DNA from 3 places in the Peribacillus sp. FSL P2-0133 genome. Region 1 is predicted to be linked to each of the others. Evidence: riboswitches for the same ligand, from Rfam matches in the RefSeq annotation. Region 1 holds a riboswitch; each other region holds the start of a gene.
What was found. A riboswitch is a leader RNA that binds a small molecule or an ion and turns the genes downstream of it on or off. The one in region 1 is predicted to bind cyclic di-AMP.

Region 1 (5,418 bases):
GGATGAACCCGTTATAACAACGACCTTACCTTCTAAATCTGTATACATTTAATCACCCTCCAATTAACTTTTTGCCAACCCGAGCATAATCCCAGCTATGATGATCAAGATTATTCCAATTACAATTCCAATTAGTTGGCGCTTCGTTTTCTTTTCACGTAAAATGATGATCCCGCCAATAGTTGAGATGACTATGCCCATTTGCGAAAGGGAAAAACTAGTAGCCACTCCCACACGGGGCTGGGATATGAATAAAAACATGTTCCCTGCAGCCCATATCAATCCCGGAATGATATTGCGAATCGTATATTTGTTAAACGGTTTATGTTTAAAAGTCAATAACAGACCGCCTATCACCATACCTATCGCTTGAGGGAACAACGCTGACCACCCGTCAACGTCAAAAAGACGGGCTACGACCACATAAACCAAATAACCGAATGTCGAGATGAGGAGAATAACAATTCCTTTCTTCAAGTTTCCCGACTTGCCCTCTTTCGATTCTTTATCTTCCAAGGAGGTCAAGACGATTCCTATAATAATGAAGACTAAAGCCAAAACGCCTAAAATAATCGCTTTCATTGTAGACCATTCATTAAAAACTATGACCCCGAATAAGGTGGTTGAAATGAGCTGCAATCCTGTTGATATTGGCATGGTTTTGGAAACTCCCATTAAATCAATGCTCTTAAGCTGATTAGCTTGTCCAACAGCCCAAAACAATCCAGATACGACTCCGACTCCAAACACCAGGAGTGACAATTTAATATCTGCGAAAATATAAACACCAATTGAAAAAATCAAGGCGCCAATCGTTGTACCTAGTGTTTGACTATAGGGTCCACCCCCGAGTTTCACATTAAATAAAACGATGCTTCCCCAGAATAATGCCGGCAAGAGAGCTAATAATATATCCATTTACAACCCCCATATATGTAAGTTCAAACTAAGCAGTAAATTTCATTTTGTCTTCTTAATATGTTCGCATTATTTGAATTGACCCTTGGTAATTTTATGAAGTGTTTCCCCTAAAGTAGTGTTCAACACAAAAAGGGCTGCAGACGCAGCCCTTTTTAATGATACTGATTGATGCTAGCCACCATGTTGATGATGTTGCATGTCCATTTCCGAATCATCAGCGACTTTGAAATAATCACTTTCCTAAACAGCCGTCGTACGGATAATGATGATGGAGAAAGTTTTATATTAACATTAATTAAAGCTTTAAAAGAGGAAGTATCCCCACATCTTACTGCAAATCCTTTTTATTGTACGGGCCTCATAGTTACTGTGAATTTATGAGTTGGTAATGAATGTTCATACTCAAATATCGGCAGCGTAAGTTACTGCTGTCTTTTTTAAAAAGATTATAAAAAAAGCAAACCTTATGTAGGTTTGCTTCTTTTCTTAGATAATGAAACTTACTTCTTCAAATGATATGGCACAGTCGTAACAACCACATTTCTTCTATAAAGTAAGTAGGCGCGAATCAGTAAACTTGATTGGTTATGAAGTATATTGTGCCAGCCCTTCTTTGGAATGAATTGGGGGATAATCACCGTAACTTTATAATTGGCTTCACTAGCCTTATGTTCAACCGTATCCACAAATTTAGTTAGTGGCTGAATGATACTTCTGTAATAAGAATTCAGTGTAACGAGTCTTACATCTGGTTGCCATTTTTTCCATTTTTCCACGAATTTCTTTTCATCTTCTCTTTCAAAAGCAACATATACGGCAATAACCTGATTTGCTGATAGAGATTTTGCATAATTTAAAGAGTTCTCAACCACGTGAGTTATACCCGCCACGGGTACAATGATGATATTTCCTTCAATTGGTAAGATCGGCTCACATGTTGTAATCCTTAGTTGGTCACCAACTGCTTCATAATGCTTTCTAATTCGATGAAAAATTAAAATGATGATAGGTAAAAAAATCAAAACAGGCCAAACCTGAGTAAATTTGGTTAAAAAGAATATCATCGTGACGATAAAGCTAATCATGGCACCAATTGAATTAATGGTTAATTTCATCATCCAGCCTTTTGGCTTTTCGCGAATCCATTTAACAATCATCCCGGTCTGGGACAACGTAAATGGAATGAATACCCCTACCGCATAAAGCGGAATGAGATTTTCTGTATGTCCTTCAAATGCGACTATTAAGATGATCGATGCAAGTCCCAGTATGATAATTCCATTAGAATACCCCAATCGGTCCCCTCTTATCGTAAACGCCCGTGGAATGAATTTATCCTTCGCAAGATTTACCGCAAGCAGAGGGAAAGCCGAATAGCCAGTATTGGCTGCCAGTATCAAGATCAATGCAGTCGTACCTTGAATGAAGAAATACATGAAATTCCGTCCAAAGATCTCTTCAGCAATCTGGGAGACGACCGTTACCTCCGCGCTTGGAACAATGCTTAAATAATAGGCCAAGTATACGATTCCCGAAAATAATACTGCTAGTAAGGAACCCATGGCTATTAAAGTTTTCGCAGCATTATTCGGGGCTGGATCTTTAAAGTTCGGGATTGCATTGGAAATCGCTTCGACTCCTGTCAATGCGGAGCTTCCTGATGCGAATGCTCTTAGCAGTATAAATAAACTGATGCCCGCTACCGGAGTCCCGATGGACGTGTGCAATTCCGGTGAAACCCCACCCGTCAAAATCTTGTAAATCCCGACACCAATCAAGATGAACAATGCTAAAACGAATAGGTACACCGGATAGGCCAAAACAGAGGCCGACTCCGTAACCCCCCGAAGGTTCAGGATTGTAAGCAGAATGACGAAAATGATGGCTATGATGACATTATATGAATGCAGGCCAGGAAAAGCGGACGTGATGGCATCCGTACCTGCAGAAACACTTACAGCGACAGTTAATATATAATCCACCAATAAGGATCCTCCAGCTATCAACCCTGGATTGACACCTAAATTGTTTTTTGAAACCACATAGGCCCCCCCGCCATGTGGATAAGCGAAAATTATTTGTCTATAGGACAAAATCAAAGCAGTTAACAGGATCAATACCCCAATCGCGATAGGGATGGAATACCAGAATGCCGCAGCACCGACCGTGATAAGGACGATTAATATTTGCTCCGGTCCATAAGCAACCGAAGACAAAGCATCAGAAGATAAAATCGCCAAAGCCTTTGTTTTGTTAAGCTTTTGTTCACCAAGTGCATTTGATTTTAAAGGTCTCCCAATCAAGAACCTCTTTATAGAAGATAACATCAAGAATTCACCACCATATTTAATTTATAATTTTATGTTACCCAGCTGTAGCAAAAAACAAGACGAAATAGAAAAATGCCTACAAGTCATAGCTAAATAGACCTGTAGACATTAATTTTTTTGTCTAACAAGCTCCACCTTCCTTCTCATATAACGCTTACGAGGTTAGCTGTCGGATTCGGACCTAAGAGTAGCCCTACCTTGAAAGGATTCACCCCTTGGATTGTAGTAACAATCCCAATAACGGGTCCCCCGCACCATAAGGTTTAAGCGATTTAGAAATATGAAACTGTTGATTATCATACTCCCGTGAAATGAAAAAGTAAATGAAAATTTTGCACATTAATAGAATAATCTTTGTAGGTGTAGTTTTGTTCTTGACGTATATAACATAAGTCATGCAAACACATGGTTCGAAGGGAGGAAAGAAGGTAAGTAAACGTCTAAAAAGAAAAAAATCAAGGAGTCAATGAACAAAAGATGGTCAGAAAAAGGAAAAAATGATCGCCACATGGAGATCGTGAAGGACGAATAGTAACAATCTGCCCCCAGCTTGAATCATTAAACTTGCATTGATTTTCGCTTTTCGATTCCCCTTTATTCGTACAACCGGGGGCATTATCCCACTGATCCACCCTAATTAGTTCCTTCCTTCTTGAATTGGTCTCAAATTGCTTTTTTTAAAGACAAAATATTTCTGGCCAATATAGTTAAGAACTGTGTAAAAAATTGCTCCTATCAGCACAGCCACATTTTGTTGTATGGGTAAATGAACGGATCCTTCCATTGATTCTGCAATAGCTTGGCCTAAAGAATATGCGGCGGAATAACAAATCAGGATGACGCAAAAGAAACGTGCAACTCCTCTCCGCCATTCTATATCGCTTTTAAAAGTAAAAGTTCTGTTCAAAAGAAAACTCGTTACAGCTCCCGTACCATTACCGATAAAGGTGGAGACCCAGTAAGAGAATTCAAGAACATTCATGAGAAAAAGCATGATGGAAAGTCCAAGCGCTGTATTGACTATCCCAACCAATAAAAAGCGGATAAAGGAGTTAGTGTGTTTTAGATAGTTTTTCAATACTGTTCCGTTCATTGTCTAGTTGCTCCCGTTTTTTTAAATCGAGCGGATTAAATAGATCCAGATCAACTATATATTTAGGCCGGCGTTTGGATTCATTATAGATTTTACCGATATATTCCCCAATCAAGCCGACAGCAATCAACTGTAGTCCACCGATCAACCATATGGAGGTGATTAATGAGGTCCATCCAGTTTCGGTCTGCCCATAAAACTTTAACCATAAAAAGTAAGACCCAAAGAGTAAGCTAATGAAAAAGGAAAGACATCCTAGCCATAATACAAGCCGAATCGGTGTAACTGAAAAAGAAGTAATGCCATCAAGCGCAAAAGCAACCATCTTCTTAAATGGATATTTCGTTTCCCCAGCCAATCTTTCTTTTCGGTCATAATAAACAGAGTCCGTCTTAAACCCAATGAGCGGTACGATCCCCCGTAAAAAAAGATTCGTTTCATCAAATCGTTCCAACTCCGCGATCGCCCTCTTACTCATTAGCCGGAAATCGGCATGATTATAGACAAGGTTAACCCCCATCTTGTTCATCATTTTATAAAAACCAGTTGCAGATGTTCGTTTAAAAAATGAATCAAGATCCCTTTTCTGGCGGACACCGTATACAATTTCACACCCTTCATTGAATTTTCGAATGAATTCAGGGATGACTTGAATATCATCCTGTAAATCTGCATCAATGGAAATCACACAATCCGAGGCTTCTTTGGCTGTAAACAATCCTGCCAGAAGTGCATTTTGATGTCCTGCATTCCGGGAAAGCTTTAGCCCACGAACAAGTTCATTATTAATCGTTTCCTTATAAATGATCTTCCATGTTTGATCTTTACTTCCATCATCAACCAGTAGAATTTTACTTTGACCAGAAACAACGTTTTCTTCGACTAACCCCCTCACCAATCCACAAAGTTGGGTAATGGTATCCTGCAATACGCTTTCTTCGTTATAACAAGGTACAACAATCGTTAGTATCGGTGAATTCACTCTATTCCCCCCTTTTCACATGACTCTGTATAAATAAATTTTCCACACGCTTCCTTTTTTCGTGAAACTCCTATCTAGTACCAATCCGTTTT
Region 2 (5,418 bases), 1.7 Mb from region 1:
ATGGGAAAATCCCTGTAAAGAAGACTTGCGGCACGATGACCAGTGGAATGAATTGTACCATTTGGAATTCAGATGTCGCGAAGCTCGATAGTAATGTACCAAGCGATAATGCAACGAGCGCGACCAGTATATTGGTCAGTAAAACGAGCCAAATGGAGCCAACAAGAACGATATCCAATACATTGACAGCATATAGTACGACAATTATGGTTTGAACGAGAGCAAATAAGCCATATCCGATCACATAGCCCGCTACAATTTCGTATCTTTTAATCGGGGTGGCAAGCAGCCGTTCCAATGTACCACTTGTACGCTCTTTCAAAAGCGCAATCCCCGCTATTAAAAATACAAAGAAGAAAACGAAAAAGCTGACGAGCATCGGACTGAAAGTATCAAAACCTTTTGTGCTGGCATCCCCGTATACATATTGCTTCTCAATTGAAGGAGTGTTTTTTTCATTCCCTTGCAAAGCCTGCATCATTTGCATTTGAATGGCCTTTGCACGTGATGGTTCGTCGTTCAATAGTGTCAGTTTCATTTTGCCATTTTCAACATGCAGCCAGCCATCCGAATCATTTTCAATCATTTTTTCCTGTGAAAATTCCTCAGCAGCCGTTACTTGAAAATCCGCTTGTTTCAATGCTTTGACCATGGTTTCATCACTGCCTGTAACAACGAGTTTCAAATCACTTGCTTCTGTATCGAAAATAAAATACATGAGCGTTAAAATGAGCAATGGAGCCAGGAAAAATAAAGCGAGTGTCCTTCGATCCCGGCGCAGCTGCTGTGTAATTCGAGTAACTAGAGAGGCAATTCTCATTTTTGGCCACCTCCAATCCTTAAAAAAACATCATCAAGCGTTTCCGCGGCAAATTGTGTTTTTAAAGCTGCCGGGGTTCCTGCCGCGATGATTTCACCTTCACGCAGCATCGCCAGTTTATCGCATCTTTCCGCTTCATCCATTACATGCGTCGTAATGATGATCGTCTTATGATCTTCATTACTTAAACGCTCAAGTTCCTGCCAAATTGATTGTTTCAGCAAAGGGTCTATTCCTACTGTCGGTTCATCCAAAATGAGAATCGCCGGATTTTGGATGAGTGCAACCGCCAGTGACAGACGGCGTTTCATTCCCCCGGAATAATGCGCAACCCGAACATTCAAGTCATTCGTCAACTGTACGATTTCAGCTGCATATTGAATGCGTTCCCTTCGTTCCTTTTTCGAAAAACGGTATAGCTTCGCAAAAAATTCGAGATTTTCAGCTCCCGTCAGTTCTGTATATAAAGCATCGGACTGTGCCATATAGCCGACATCCATTAACAGTGCTTCATTTGGCACTTCATGATCCAGAACTGTGACTTTACCCGCATCGGGCTTAATCAATCCGACAATCATTTTAATCAAGGTCGTCTTTCCGCATCCGGATGGACCTAGCAAGCCAAAAATTCCGCTTTTTTCAATATTCAGGCTCAATGGCTGAATGACCTTTTTCTGATGAAAACCTTTGGCAATTCCTTCAATGGAAATCGCATTTTTCAATGTACACACATCCTCCCTCTTTAATTAACACGGTGTTGAGTGTATCATCATTCTAAGACAGCATTTGGTCTAATACAATCAACACATTTGGAAAAATGTTCAGTGAAGGAGACATTCCATGGCATCGATTCATGAGGATATGGTACAAAAGACGAAAATGCAGATACAATATCATTTCATTGCACTCGTTGAAGCAGAGGGGTTCTCACATGTATCAGTGAAGAAAATTGCAGAGCGCGCCAACATTAATCGGGGCACATTCTATTTGCATTACACAGATAAATATGAATTGATGGATCACTTACAGCAGGAATTGTTAAATGAACTTCAAACTCGCATTACTGCCATTTTGCCGAAAGAGGCTTTTATGGCTCTTCATCAACAACAGCTTTACCCGCCCTTCATAGCGATTTTTCAATTCATCAGTGAGCATGCCCACGCTTTGAGGGCCATTCTTGGTGATCAGGGCGATCCTTCTTTTGCAAAAAAAATAAAGCGCGTATTCGGTGAAGTACTATTAGAGCGTTTGATCAGCCATCATCCAGCAGCTAAAGATGAAGCATTCCGCATGTATATGCACGCCTTCATGACATCGGCGATTTTAGGGGTGATACAGGAGTGGCTGGAGAATTGTGAAGAGCAGACGGCGGAAGAAATGGCGAAAATCCATTTTCAAATCTTGAACTTCATCAGCCAATTGCGCACATTCATACAATGAACGATCAAAGGCATGTTCCATCAACATACCTTTAAATCTGATTACATCTTGGCTTCCGCTCCTATATTACCAACGGAATAATACCTGCTCTTAGAGATGCTCATAGCAAAAAAACTCATTTAAAATAAATGAGTTTAAAAGCAAAACAAGATATGGATTTTTCGCTCAGCGTTCCCGGATAGAGCACAGGGATTTCATAATTGAATACCTAATGATGTTAGGATTTTAGTTGATTTACCTTAGGGAAAACAATTTTAAAAACGGATTCTTTTTCTTATCCGTTATCCTTAACTCATCCATGATGATTTGATCCTCATGATCGGCTATCCATTTCCTTAGTGCATCTTTATCCTGGCATTGTGTTAAATATGTCTGGCCACCCTTGCCTGTAGCATTAATAACATATCTATTGAACGTCTTCTCCATAATTGCCCGCCTTTTTAATAAAATGTGTTGAATTTTTAAATACGAATGCAATGCTTTTTTTCTTTATCATTTACAAAAGAAACATAATATATATTACAAATTTTGATTGGCGAATAGTGTTTTCTGCTTGAAAGTATTGAATAAAGTACATCGGTGCTGGTTATCATAATCGGATTAATCGAACCTATCATAATGTGCTAACTAATATTTGTCAATACGTTTTTAAAATGTAAATGAAACGTAAATTTTCAGTCTTGTTAAAGAAATATTTTTTTACGATTTAGGGGTTTACAACTGCTAAATGTTGGGAGTAGAATACGTTTATCAATTTAATGCATTTCGGCCTAAACTCAAGGGAATTGAGTACGGAGGACCCAATCAATTGGGGTTAATTCTGCCTTGCAGAAGGGATGAGATCAGCTCTTTCGCCATCCTACCCGTCAGCTAACTTCGTCGGCTAAAGCGAAGGAGGTCATAAGACCGCCTATTTCGGGAGTTTATTTGCACGCTTTTTGTGGCAAAATAACTGTTCGTTGTTTTCGCTGGTCTTTTTATTATGCCTTTAAAAAAAGATTTCTGAAAGCAGATTGATGATTAAAATCACATACAGTTTCACACAATTTTTTTAGGTAGGGATGATCATTTGAGAATGAAAAAAAATTTATTGGATCCGCCCAAGATACTTGTACTAGGCTTTGCCATCCTGATACTTATTGGGGCCTATTTATTAACCCTGCCGATTTCCACAGAAAATGGAAATGGTCTTTCTTTTCTGGATGCTTTATTCACCTCGACTTCCGCTACATGTGTAACAGGACTGGTCGTAGTGGATACAGGAACGACCTTCACCACTTTTGGTGAGTTGGTCATCTTAACACTGATACAGATAGGCGGTTTAGGGTTCATGTCATTTGCGACATTTTTCTTTTTCCTTTTAGGCAAAAAGATTTCTTTAAAAGGCAGGTTACTCTTGCAGGAATCCTTAAATAATCTATCCATGGCAGGTGTAGTCAGGTTAGTGAAACGGCTTTTAATTTTCACGGCAATCATTGAGGGCATGGGTGCCCTTATTCTATCGATTCGCTTTTCTTTTGACATGCCAATCGGCAAAGCAATCTATTACGGGTTTTTTCATTCCATATCGAATTTCAATAATGCCGGCTTTGATTTAATGGGGGAATTCAAGAGTTTGACCCCTTATGTATCGGACCCCTTCGTGACCCTTACGGTCGTCTTCCTCATCACGTTTGGCGGGATAGGTTTTATCGTGATGAATGAAATATACGAATACCGTGATACCCATCGTTTATCCATACATACGAAGATTGTTCTGACGACTAGCTTGGCACTTACGATTGCCGGCGCAATTTTAATCTTTTTATTCGAGTTCGGCAATGCCAAGACATTGCAGCCTTTATCTTTCATGGGTAAAATGCTGTCATCATTATTTCAATCGGTATCACCAAGGACGGCAGGCTCCAATACGCTGAATATCCCTGATTTAACTCAGCCTACATTACTGCTCATCATTTTCTTGATGTTCGTCGGGGCTTCACCCGGATCGACTGGCGGCGGGATTAAAACGACTACATTGGCAACGCTTGTCGGAACGGTTTGGTCACAGATTAAAGGAAAGGGTGATGTGGTATTATTCCGGCACCGCATTGTGAGTGAAACGATCTTTAAAGCATTGTCCGTTACATTCATTGGCGTATTCATGGTTTCAATCATCTCCATTCTGCTGACCATCACTGAAAGCGGAAGTGACTTCTTGATGATTTTATTTGAAGCCACTTCCGCATTTGCCACCGTGGGACTTTCAATGGGTTTGACCCCTGAATTATCACCGGTTGGCCGGATGCTCATCATTTTCACGATGTTTGCAGGCCGTGTGGGTCCTTTGACTTTGGCCTTTGCCATCGCTATGAGGCGCAAACCAGATCCGTTCCGACGTCCAAAAGGGAAAATCATGATTGGTTAAACATAAATGAAGGAGTGTAAAAGATGGGAAAACGACAATATGCCGTGATCGGTCTAGGCAGATTCGGAACCAGTGTGGCCCATAGATTATATACGGCTGGCCAAGAGGTATTGGGTATTGATGTCAACGAGGAAAGAGTCGAGAATGCGGAACTGAGCGTTACCCATGCTATCATGGCGGATACGACTGAAGAAGAGACATTGAAATCAATCGGAATCCGTAATTTCGATTGTGTCATCGTAGCCATAGGAAATGACATGCAATCGAGCATTTTAACTACCTTGCTTTTAAAAGAGCTTGGGGTAGATAAGGTCATTGCCAAAGCACTTAATAAAAATCACGGTCAGGTGCTCACTAAAGTCGGGGCCGACTGGGTCATCTATCCTGAGAGGGATATGGGGGAGCGGGTCGCGAATCAACTCCTGTCCCCTAACATGCTGAACTATATAGAACTCTCTAAAGAATACAATATCGAGGAAATCATCCTCCCCATGAGCATGAAGGGAAAAAGCCTCAGGGAGCTTGATCTACGGGCAAAATATAATATCAGCGTCATTGCCATCGTGAGTAATGGAGAAATCATCATAGCCCCCTCACCGGATCAGGATATCCATGAAAATGATATACTTTTAGTGGTTGGCAATAAAGAAGATCTAGCCGTCTTTGCCAATATTGAATAATCCAACAGGTTCCGGCTCTTGCTTTATGGGCCCTGTACCTATTTTGAATGCAGCATCACTTATACATGCGA
Region 3 (5,418 bases), 700 kb from region 1:
CCATAAGCGGAACACAGGTTAAAACCGCCACGTCCTGTGGCAACACCTGTGCTAGCACATCCTGTACGTCGCAATCGGGCATTTACAGGCTTGTTGGCCCACCACATTTCTTTTTCATTACATTTGCCATCCGCTTCCCTTACAGCCTGTTAATGCGGGGTAAAGCGAAACTTCCATCATTGGTGCTTTTCCAATGATTACTATAAGCGGAACACAGGATAAAACCGCCACCTCCTGTGGGTCGCCCTCTCTTATCTTTTATGCATGAGATGGTAAGTCTTACCCTAAAAAATTCGAGGATGTCAAATAATCCAATCCACGAACCTCGGAAGTTAGGATCATCAGGAGGATGATGTATTTTTAATAACGCTTTCCCATACCTTTTCTTTTCGATTGAAGATAATAAAGGCATCGGGTTCATTAATATCTCTATCCGAAAAGTCATCATGCATCTCATCCATATTTAAATAATCCCCTACGATCCATGCAGGTATCTCAATTTTCGTTCTTGTATACTTAACATCCCGAAAGGAAAAAGCGAGCCCCTCTGCCAGAATATGAGCCAAGGAAGAAATGATTTCTGCTGGAATCGCCGTCAGCTCTTTTTTCTTTCTGATTCCAAGCCATGTCCTCTCTACTTTTAATGGCTCCAGCTTTTGCGGAATCAGGCTTCCTAACATCATATAAAATGTCGAAAGAGAACGAAAATAAATTTTATTGAACCAGCCATCATCCTGGGCAAGGTACACAAATTGATTATTCAATTTACGGAAAAACGGGGGACTCAGATGGGTTTTAGCGTGTCCTAAATATAAAAGTTCCGCTAATTCCCTTCCATCCAATTCATCCAGTCCTTCCGCCTCTTCAAAATCGACCCAACAGAAATCTCCATATGCCCGAACATTTTCTTTAACGAGCTTCGCAATATCCTCAGATGAAGCGCTCTCAAGCAGGACATTCAAATTGTATTCCCCACCATCGAATTGATGTTTCAATAATAAGATGGAATCCAGGGTATATGGCAGCGAATAGACGAATTCACGAAAATTGAGTCCATTAAAAAGGACAAACCTTTCGGAAGCCTGCATATACATATATAAGATATCATTGCTATCATTCTTCATAACCTGACCCCCTCCGAGCTTTCAATCAATAATGTTATTTTATCAAACTTTTGGGTTTTCACGTAAGTTATATAGCCCTCAATATTAATCATCATCAGCATCGTGTAAATAATGCGAAACACAAAATCCATATTAACCCAAATAAACATCCCTATTACAGTAAAAAATATCGAATTTGAGGAATTGATCATGGATAAAGTTAAAAAAGCTTTTATCATTTATTCTTTTCACAGGAACGCTTCCCCTGATGCAACTAAAAGATTAGGTCTATGGCAATCAGAAAAATATGCATTCGAAAAATGTTTATATCAGGATAATGCAATCCTTGATATGGATGCGGTACAGGAAGAACTACCTTCGCACTATATAAAAAAGGATTCCATAATATAACGGGAATCAATCTATCTCCTGACATGCTTAGTGAAGCCGAAAAAATAGCCATGAATATAACGGGGACATACCCTTTATCCTTGGCGATGCAACACATGACCTTGATAAAAACGAAAATCATCTAAACTTCTGGGAACAAGAGGAAATGATTCGGTGTGGAGGTAAACAAAATGCAAGGCTTTATGAGCTTGGGTATATTTTGATTATCCGGAAAGACGCTTCAAGAAACAGTTACCTCCATATCCCTACTCGACTCGAATGAAGGATACAGGGTTTACATCCATCGAGAGCTTCTACCATAGTGAATTATTCCATGAAAACGATGATGTCAACGCTTTCTCTTCCGATTGCAGCTTCTGGATCGTCAATCGGAAGAGAAAGCGCATTTTTAATTCAAAAAAAAAAAATCCAGAGTGACATTTCACTCTGGATTTTTTATATTAAGAAACTTGCTCTAATTCTTTTTTGGAAGGAGGGTTGAATTGACCTTCCCATTTAGAGATGACGATAGCTGCAAGTGAATTACCGATAACGTTTACTACTGTACGTCCCATATCAAGAATACGGTCGATACCGGCAATAAATGCTAGACCTTCAATAGGAATACCGACAGTTCCCAATGTCGCTAAAAGAACTACGAAAGATACACCCGGTACACCGGCAATCCCTTTGGACGTGATCATTAACACTAGCATTAGCGTAATTTGTTCATACGCGCTTAAATCGATTCCGTACATTTGAGCGATGAAGATAGCTGCTAATGCTTGGTATAATGTAGAACCATCAAGGTTAAAGGAGTATCCAGTCGGAATAACAAATGTAGCAATATGTTTCGGACATCCCGCTTTCTCCATTTTTTCCATGATTTTCGGAAGAACCGCTTCTGAACTTGCAGTAGAGAAAGCAAGAATCAATTCTTCTTTTAGAAGTTTAATCAAAGTAAAGATATTGAATCCGACAAATTTCGCAATAAGACCAAGAATGACTATTACAAAGAAAATCATTGTTCCGTATACAGAAAGCGCTAACTTTCCTAGCGGAATTAAAGATTCCAAACCGAACTTGGAGATCGTCACACCGATTAGTGCAAATACACCGATAGGAGCGAATTTCATGACCATGTTAGTTAGGTAGAACATTCCTTCAGCTACACCTTGGAAGAAACGGAATACTGGTTTACCCTTTTCACCGATGGCCGCAATACTAAGTCCAAACAACACGGAGAAGAAAATGATCGCTAGCATATCGCCTTCTACCATGGCTTTAACTGGATTGGATGGCACAATGTTTACGATTGTATCTACGAACGATTCATGTTGCTTAGTTTCTGCTGTATCAACATAGGTAGAAATATCAGTTTGTTCTAGCTTGTCCATATTTACACCAACACCAGGCTGGATGATATTCGCTGAAATTAAACCAACAGCAATCGCTATCATAGTTACTACAACAAAGTATGATATTGATTTAGCTCCAAGTTTACCTACTGATTTTAAATCGCCTACACCTGCAACTGCAACGATAAGACTTGACACAATGATTGGTACTACAATCATTTTAATCATTCGTAGGAAAATGTCTCCGAATGGCTGTAAAAAGTTTTGGGCCGCCTCACTACCATAAAAAATGGCACCAACGATAATCCCTAAAATTAAACCAATGAAAATTTGGCTAGCTAAACTTAATTTGAATTTCTTCATTTACTTTCCTCACCTTCCATAAAGTCTTTGATGCAAAAACATTTTTGTCTCGGTAAGGGAAACAAGATACTAATAAAAGAAAGTAATTTTTCTTTTTTTGAAAAACTCTGTCTTTACGCCGAAAAAAAAGACACTTCATGTGTCGATTTCTTATTGGCGTGAATATTCACACATGTTCCCTTAAAGACGCTGACGAGGTTAGCTGTCGGGTTAGGAATTGGAAACACAAAGCCCTTTCATTTCTGAATTCACCCCTAGCGGATAAAATCCACAAAAATGGGTCCCCCGTTCTTGGAATAAGATTAAGCGAGTTAACTTATAATAAAATATTATACTAAAAATGATAATCTGTAAATATTTATTCGCATCCGTTCTAGAAAAAATCTTTAAATATGTCTGAATATTCTGTATTAATGGCTATTTTATCTATAATTACTCTTCCCATTTTTCAATCACACAAGTTATATTGATATAATTACTAAATAATTTGACATCACCTCTCTTGTTGAAGGAACAGTTATTTTTCCAAAATGCCAAGTAACAGATATCTTACTTTTTCCCTAGAGGTGAATTTTTTATAAGTTGCAACTTTCACTTTTTCAAATTGAATCGGAGTAATAAAATTAGAATGGTTCTTCACTGCCACATCCGGCTTCAACAGGATGACGTCACCTACCGACGGTCCCTTTATGATTTCTTGCTTTCCTTCTGCTTTAAGCCCTTTTGTAATGTAATGTTTATCCACATATCCTTTTTTAGTCAATTTGTAAATATAAGGCTGTTTTTGGTAATGTACCGCCTCTATGGGAACGGAGGGTACACCGGCTTTCTCATTGGTTATTACTGTAAGATACACTTTGGATCCCACCAATAAAGGTTCCGTTTCTTCGCCTTCCGGTTCTATTAAAGCCTGAAATGGAAATCTGTTATCTTTTTTTAACGACGGCTCTTCAGCTGGATAGGAATGGATACGGCCTATCGTTCCTTTCAATGTCTTTTTTGAATCAGAGGAACTTGCTTTTATAGTCATGCCCACATCAGCCTTTTTCATTTCCTCTTCGGTGAAATACCCTTCAATTGCCATATTTGTAGAAACAATGGATATGATGGGATTATTCAGGTTTTTATTAATATTTTTAACTACACCATCACCCTCGCTCGTCGTCACGATCGCATTGGACTGCTCCTCAATTGAACTTAATTTAGCGTCAAGCATTTTCACTTTTTCATTCAAACTGTTTTTTTCCAGTTCCTGCTTGTACATTTCTTGCTCAATGTTACTTTTAATAAGATCCGTCGAGCTTGTTGTTAAATCAATACTCAAGTTTTTTTCCACCGATTCATCAATGGCCGCTTTTCCAGAATCACTGGTCAGAGTCCCTTGATAAGACCTCAACTTGCCTATGTATTCTTCAATCCCTGCAATTTCTCCCTCAGCTGCCGTTTTCTCCGCTTCTAAATCCGCTTTTAGCGCATCAAGTTCGGTCGTCGTATACTCAAACAACGAGGTGCCAGCCGTAATCGCATCGCCTTCTTTTACAAGGAATTTCTTAAAATCATTTTTCTTGGTATCGAAATAGATATCATACTCTTCTACAGGTTTAATTACCCCATTTGTTTGAATAGTATCCGTAATTGTATCTTTTTTTACCTTTGTCCAGTTTTCAACGAAAACAGTTCGTTCCACTTTGCTTTCTTTTTTTTCAAGAAGGTATATGTTAACGGTTATTAACACTATCGACGCGATCGAGACCGCTGCTATTTTCCATTTTCCGCTCATTCTTTTCACCCGCCTTATACAAATACGCCTACTTGGATGTATGCTAAAAAGGCTTTAACAAACCATGTGGCCAGATAGAATAGAACAATCATTAAAAGGACCAAATAATTATTTCGTTCTGAAAATTCCTTTAAATAAAAATATTGCAGAGCAATAATAAGAAATTGAAAAATGGTGATTTCGCTGAAAAAGTGAATGAAATAATCACTTCTGAGAAAATACTGACTGATGATCCCCAATGAAAAAGGATTGGCATCGCTGCCTATATCCATTAAAACGAATAGAGGAATCAGTAATATTTTTTCCACTAACTGCAAACCAAAAAGAATCATTTGAACGATGACCAATTTTATATATGGGATATCAGTAACGATCCAAAAGAATAGAGCTGCTAAAAATATGTATATGGAAGGGGCGAGTATGC

Region 2: linked by a shared signal. The riboswitch ahead of MKY17_RS24245 (TrkH family potassium uptake protein) and the one ahead of MKY17_RS04620 (APC family permease) in region 1 are both predicted to bind cyclic di-AMP.
Region 3: linked by a shared signal. The riboswitch ahead of MKY17_RS01390 (cation:dicarboxylase symporter family transporter) and the one ahead of MKY17_RS04620 (APC family permease) in region 1 are both predicted to bind cyclic di-AMP.

Annotation. Positions count from the first base shown of each region.
Region 1 is NZ_CP150254.1:966,617-972,034, reverse strand. It holds gene MKY17_RS04630 (SDR family oxidoreductase) at 1-48, opposite strand, end outside; gene MKY17_RS04625 (RhaT/GlcU family sugar-proton symporter) at 64-918, opposite strand; gene MKY17_RS04620 (APC family permease) at 1,422-3,248, opposite strand; cyclic di-AMP (ydaO/yuaA leader) riboswitch at 3,387-3,531, opposite strand; gene MKY17_RS04615 (GtrA family protein) at 3,889-4,344, opposite strand; gene MKY17_RS04610 (glycosyltransferase family 2 protein) at 4,304-5,326, opposite strand; gene MKY17_RS04605 (DUF6044 family protein) at 5,342-5,418, opposite strand, start outside.
Region 2 is NZ_CP150254.1:5,037,141-5,042,558, forward strand. It holds gene MKY17_RS24225 (ABC transporter permease) at 1-820, opposite strand, end outside; gene MKY17_RS24230 (ABC transporter ATP-binding protein) at 817-1,542, opposite strand; gene MKY17_RS24235 (TetR/AcrR family transcriptional regulator C-terminal domain-containing protein) at 1,661-2,260, shown strand; gene MKY17_RS24240 (hypothetical protein) at 2,495-2,686, opposite strand; cyclic di-AMP (ydaO/yuaA leader) riboswitch at 3,018-3,160, shown strand; gene MKY17_RS24245 (TrkH family potassium uptake protein) at 3,336-4,667, shown strand; gene MKY17_RS24250 (TrkA family potassium uptake protein) at 4,691-5,347, shown strand.
Region 3 is NZ_CP150254.1:262,687-268,104, reverse strand. It holds gene MKY17_RS01405 (hypothetical protein) at 342-1,124, opposite strand; gene MKY17_RS01400 (hypothetical protein) at 1,314-1,514, shown strand; partial or broken gene MKY17_RS01395 (hypothetical protein) at 1,504-1,639, shown strand; gene MKY17_RS01390 (cation:dicarboxylase symporter family transporter) at 1,955-3,214, opposite strand; cyclic di-AMP (ydaO/yuaA leader) riboswitch at 3,387-3,533, opposite strand; gene MKY17_RS01385 (efflux RND transporter periplasmic adaptor subunit) at 3,732-4,994, opposite strand; gene MKY17_RS01380 (hypothetical protein) at 5,009-5,418, opposite strand, start outside.